Regions from separate parts of the Enterococcus sp. LJL120 genome, predicted to be linked through region 1. Evidence: predicted binding sites of a transcription regulator. Region 1 holds the regulator's gene; the other holds the start of a gene.
What was found. Region 1 encodes LexA, which represses DNA repair genes until DNA is damaged. Its sites were predicted from a motif close to CNAACANNTGTTNG; they were not measured.
Positions count from the first base shown of each region.

Region 2: the regulator LexA is predicted to act here: its motif matches at 1,332-1,345, upstream of dinB (DNA polymerase IV).

Region 1 is NZ_JBTXLV010000004.1:134,754-137,958, reverse strand. Features, by position in the region: gene ACYSNU_RS08140 (peptidoglycan-binding protein) at 1-549, opposite strand, end outside; gene ACYSNU_RS08135 (hypothetical protein) at 791-994, opposite strand; gene lexA (transcriptional repressor LexA) at 1,110-1,733, opposite strand; gene ACYSNU_RS08125 (DUF896 family protein) at 1,892-2,131, shown strand; gene tkt (transketolase) at 2,243-3,205, shown strand, end outside.
Region 2 is NZ_JBTXLV010000013.1:47,356-50,560, reverse strand. Features, by position in the region: gene ACYSNU_RS17170 (ammonium transporter) at 1-819, shown strand, start outside; gene ACYSNU_RS17165 (P-II family nitrogen regulator) at 838-1,179, shown strand; gene dinB (DNA polymerase IV) at 1,373-2,497, shown strand; gene ACYSNU_RS17155 (WxL domain-containing protein) at 3,128-3,205, shown strand, end outside.

The DNA.
Region 1 (3,205 bases):
GGTGATGGCTTCCATGTTGTCTTTCCAAGTTAAAGTAGCACCAGACTCAGCCATCATTTCAGAATAGGCTTCGTTGTTTTCTTCTTTACCAGCTAAAATAGTTCCTTCTGGATAAGATTCACCAAAAGTTGCATCTGAGTTAGGCACGCCAGTCCAAGTACCAGAGCCGTCGTCTTCAATATATTGGAACTCATCCATGCGGGCGGAGATAATTGTGTCGCCATCCATTGTTACGTTTGTAATGGCAAAGGCGCGATCTCCGTGGGGTGCAGTATACAATTGACGCATGTAAATTGTACCCGCTGCTGGAATTTCTTGTGTTTCACCAATTTCTGAACCATCAGAAATCCAGATAGTTCCGGCTTCGCTTTCGCTAGCACCAGATGTAGCATCGCTAGAAGCTTCAGTTGCTTCCTTGCTTGATGCGGTTGTTGATTCTACGGTTGAAGAAGCACTAGTTGAATATTCCAACGTGTCTTCGTCTGCCTGACAAGCTGCTAGTGTCAGCACAGAAAATAAAGTAATGCTAGTTAATAGCACTTTTTTCATAATGATACCCCCAAAAATAAAATAGAATAAAAAAAATATTATGCTAGTTAATTATATCACAAAATAACAAAAGACCAAGCTTAAAATGTGTTAGCTTTGATTAGTCTTTTCTAATTTTTTTCTAGCTAAATCATGAGAATTTCTTTTAGAAAGTATTTTTTGAAGGAGAGAGAAATAACAGGCTTTGAAAATCAAAAAAGTCTGCAACTGCAGACTTTTTCAAAAATATTTTAGAGAATCCTTACTGATAGTAATGGGGATAATACTCATCTTTTTTTGCTTGTTTACGTTTTTGTGCACGATATTTTTTTTCATCCCACAAAATAAACCAGATAATAAACAACGGAGCTACTATTAAAATGGCATTTTCCATACCAAGATTACCGACGAACATTCCAACAACTAAAATCAACAAGACTAACCCAAAGCGACGAATTGCAATCATGTTATTCACCTCATTTTTAATATACGAACAAATGTTTGTATTTGTATTATACGAACTTTTGTTCGATTTGTAAAGAAAAAAATAAAGCCATTTTTAAATGACTTTATTTTGCCTTCTAATAGATATGATCGCGATACAGGCTGACAACTTTTCCTAAGATGGCAACATCAGCTAAAATGATTGGAGCCAATTTATCATTTTCTGGTTGTAGTCTGATATGATCGGTTTCTTTAAAAAATCTTTTACAGGTCGCTTCATCTTCATCAGTCATTGCAATGACAATGTCGCCGTTTTGTGCGGTGCTTTGCTTGCGGACAATCACAAAATCGCCATCAAAAATACCCGCATTAATCATCGACTCACCACGAATCGTCAACATAAACAACGAACCTTCTTCATTTGATAAATTCGGTGGAATCGGGAAGAAATCGGTCGCTTCTTCGACTGCTAAAATCGGCTCGCCGGCAGTTACAATCCCCAGCATTGGGATGGTCTCACTGCGAATGCCTAATTTTTCCAGTCCTCGCTGCGTTAATTCAATCGCCCGTGGTTTTGTTGGGTCACGCTGCAATAAACCTTTTTTTTCTAGTCGTGATAAATGACCATGGACAGTTGATGTCGAGGAGAGGTTAACCGCCTCGCCAATTTCCCGGACCGTTGGCGGGTATCCTTTAGCTGTGACACGATCATGAATATATTGCAGGACTTCTAACTGGCGACTCTCTGTTCGCTTAGCCATTGTCGCACCTTCTTTCTATAATAACCAAAGTTTACCATAGCTTTTTAGCTAAATCAAACGTTTGTTCGCTATTTTGTCATTAGCAAAATAATTGCTTGGCTTTCAGTTGTAAATCTTTAGAGTTTTTACTATGATAAACAAAGAGAGGAGCTGGTAATATGCTTTCAGAAGAAAAAATTAATCGAATTAACGAATTGGCTCGCAAGAAAAAAGCTGAAGGGCTGAATGAAGCCGAATCAAAAGAACAAAAAAATTTGCGGGAAGAGTACCTAAAAGCTTTTCGTTCTGGCATGAAACATCATATAGAAGGAATGAAAGTCGTCGATCCTGAGGGAACTGATGTCACTCCGGAAAAATTGAAACAGATTCAAAAAGAAAAGGGTCTGCACAATCGCTGATTAATTTCAGTAAAAAAAACTAAAAAAAGTTTGCTTGATAAAATAGAATCGGTTACAATAAAAATAGAATAAAAGTAAAATAAACCAAAACCAAAAAACGGAGGGATTCTTTTGTTTGATACAATCGACCAACTAGGTGTAAATGCAATTCGTACTTTGAGTATTGACGCAATCCAAAAAGCTAATTCAGGACATCCAGGTTTACCAATGGGAGCTGCCCCAATGGCTTATACATTGTGGACCAAACATTTAAAAATTAATCCAGCAACTTCAACAAACTGGGTAGATCGCGATCGTTTTGTCTTGTCTGCCGGTCATGGCTCTGCAATGTTGTACAGCTTATTGCACCTTGCCGGTTATAAAGTTTCGATTGATGATTTGAAAAATTTCCGTCAATGGAATAGCTTAACGCCAGGACATCCAGAAATTCATCATACAGATGGCGTTGAAGTGACAACGGGTCCTTTAGGGCAAGGAATTGCAATGTCCGTTGGGATGGCAATGGCAGAAGCTCATTTGGGAGCTACTTACAACCGAGAAAGTTTTAACGTGATGGATCATTACACATTTGCATTGTGTGGCGATGGGGACTTGATGGAGGGCGTGTCTCAAGAAGCAAGTTCTTTAGCAGGTCATTTAAAACTTGGTAAATTAGTTGTCTTGTATGATTCAAATGATATTTCTCTTGATGGTCCAACCAGCAAAGCCTTTACTGAAAGTGTTAAAGGTCGTTATGAAGCTTACGGTTGGCAATATATTCGTGTAGAAAATGGCAATGATTTAGATGCTATCAACAAAGCGATTGAAGAAGCGAAGGCTGAAACAGATAAGCCTACTTTAATCGAAGTCAAAACAATTATTGGTTTTGGTTCACCAAAAGAAGGCACCTCTGCTGTTCACGGTGCGCCTTTAGGTCAAGAAGGCATTGACATGGCTAAAACAGTTTACGGTTGGGATGCACCCGCATTCACAGTTCCTGATGAAGTAACTGCTCGTTACCAAGAAGCGATTGGCGACCGGGGAGCTAAAGCGGAAGCTGAATGGGATGAAATGTTTAAAAATTACAAACATGCT
Region 2 (3,205 bases), on a different contig from region 1:
GTGTATTCACCATTGGCCCACATGGTTTGGGGTGGCGGCTTCTTAGATGCAATCGGCTCAATCGATTTCGCCGGCGGGAATGTTGTTCACATCAGTTCAGGAATTTCTGGTTTGGTATTAGCTTTAGTTGTTGGTCAGCGCCGTGGCTTCAAGCAAACGGAATACCGTCCCCATAACATTCCTTTCATCGTGTTAGGAACAGGGCTTTTATGGTTCGGTTGGTTTGGATTCAATGCCGGTTCAGCTTTAGCAGCAGATGGCTTGGCAGTCCATGCATTATTAACAACCAATACTTCTGCAGCCGCAGCAATGCTTTCTTGGATGCTGATTGAAAAATTAACAATTGGTAAACCAACAGTTGTCGGCGCCTGTACTGGGGCGGTTGTCGGTCTGGTTGCTATTACACCAGGTGCCGGTTTTGTCAGCCTTTGGTCTTCATTGATTATCGGTGCTTTAGTTAGTCCTTTCTGTTATTACTTTATTTCAGTTATCAAGCATAAACTTGGCTATGATGATGCATTAGATGCTTTTGGTTGCCACGGTATTGGCGGAATTTTCGGTGGAATCATGACAGGTATCTTTGCCGATCCAGCATTAGGTCACACAGGTTTAATCTATGGTGAAGCAAACTTATTTATCGCTCAAGTCGCTTCAATTGTCTTCACAGCAATTTTTGCCGGTTTAGCAACATTTATCATCATCCGAATTATCAAATTGTTTATGCCGATTCGTGTTTCTGCTCAAGAAGAAGCGCTGGGCTTAGATCACAGCGAACATGACGAATCAGCTTACCCAACGTTTATGGGCTTAGATTCTTAATAATGGAGGAAGTTATCAATGAAAAAAATAGATGCGGTTATTCAACAGGAAAAACTAGAAGAAGTAAAAGCGGCTATTGATCAAGGAACAGAAACCTCCGGGATGACAGTTGCTCAGGTTTTAGGCTTTGGCCGGCAGAAGGGCTTTAAAGAGTATGTTAGAGGTCAGGAAGTCATCACAACCTTACTACCAAAGGTGGCAATCAGCTTTGTCGTACAAGATGAAGACGTGGACCGAGTAATCGACATGATTTTGAGTATTTGCGGCACAGAGGGCGTTGGTGATGGCAAAATTTTTATCACCAATGTTGAAGAAGCGATTCGCATTCGCACGGGGGAAAGAGGACGTGCGGCAATTTAAATAATTGTCTGCCTTATGAATTTTTCAAAATAGCATTTCCATAAAAAGCATCTGCGAATCCGCAGATGCTTTTTATGCTATCAAGAAGTATTCTAAAGTTTTCGAGAATTTTGCATCTTTTGAATATACGCCGTGGCTCCCCTACTTGAAAGGGAACTAACGTTTGGTTTATAATGTAGTGGAGGTGATTGACGTGGTGGAGCTACAGTTTCCTTTGAAAAATGATACTTCGCGAAAGATTATTCATATTGATATGGATGCTTTTTTTGCGGCCGTTGAAGAGCGGGACCATCCTGAATTAGTCGGAAAACCCCTAGTCATCGCCAGACATCCCAGTGATACCGGCGGTCGAGGAGTGGTGACAACTGCCAATTATGAAGCCCGAAAGTACGGTATTCATTCTGCCATGAGTGCCCAGAAGGCTTTTGAGCTGTGTCCACAAGCGATTTTTAAACCGGGGGATCATCAAAAATATTCAGAGATTTCGCGCCAGATTCGTCAAATTTTTTACCGTTATACGGATATTGTCGAGGCAGTTTCCATAGACGAGGCTTATCTGGATGTCACTGAAAACAAGCTACAGAGTAAATCAGCCATCAAGATTGCTAGTCTGATTCAACGAGACATTTGGCAGGAAGTCCATTTGACGGCGTCGGCTGGTATTAGTTACAACAAATTTTTAGCAAAATTAGCCTCTGATTATCGAAAACCAAGGGGGATGACGGTTGTCATGCCTGATGAGGCCATTACCTTTTTAAAGGAATTGCCTATTGAAAAGTTTCACGGTATAGGTAAAAAAACCGTGCCTAAAATGCAGGAGCTGGGTATCTTTACGGGTGCTGATTTATATGAAAAAAGCGAGATGGAATTGATTCGTCGCTTTGGCAAGATGGGGTATTCCCTCTACCGTAAAGTCAGAGGTATTCATGATTCCCCAGTCAATATCCTTCGTAATCGCAAATCAGTCGGCAAAGAACACACCTATGGAAAATTGCTGACTACTGAATCAGAAGTCCTTACTCAGCTAAGGCAACTTTCAGAAAAAGTTGCTGGTGCTTTGAAAAAAGAGCAAAAACATGGCAAAACAGTGGTGCTGAAAGTTCGTTATGCTGATTTTACGACGATTACTAAGAGAACGACTTTGCGGGAATACTTGCATGAAAAAGAAGCGATTTTTGCTGAGGCCAGTTTGATTTGGGAGGAGGTCCAAGGCCTTGAAAAAGGCATTCGTTTACTAGGCGTTACAATTACTAATCTAGATCCTATGACTTATGAAAATATCACGCTTCCATTATGGCCAGAGACCCATAAAAAATAAAAAATGCGTCCACAACAAAACAGGATTTGAAACTACCTAAAATACAGTCAAACAGTAGGAATGTGATTTGCTGTCAATTGACTTTAAATCGATTAACTGCTATAGCAGACTTTGGTTGAAGAACAATGGGTATTGTTAATTATATTCTGTGGAGAAGTTGTGGATGTGTTTTTTTAATTTGATTAATGGAGAGATTAAGTTGTACAAATCTATAAAACAGTATGTTTTATTCAATATATATAATAATAATTAATTATATTGACAAAAATACCGGAAGATAGTATATTTTTCTTGTGAGGGGTTCTTTCTTTTCTAGAGGAAATAACTTATCTTGTCTTTGCTGTTTTTCATTTTAACATGGATGTTGCCAGTTTTTTAGATTGTTGTTGGCAATTCTGGTTTCTCAGAATAGAGAGAACAAAGAATGCGAGTATGATATGCAAAATAATCACTAGTGACACTGGAACTTTTTTGCATCAATAAATCAGGTAAGTTAGTTTTATTCTCCAAGTTTAATTACAGGAATATAGCCCAACTGATTCAAAAAATCAGCCAGTCGTCTCAAGCCATTAGCTATTGTCATTTTATAACCCAATCGTCACACTAGTTTCTCACTAAAAGGAGGAAAAAATGCATAAGAAAATATTGAGTTGTTTGTTTTCGGTCAGTCTATTAATCGGGTTTGCTGCTCCAACTAGCCTTCATGCC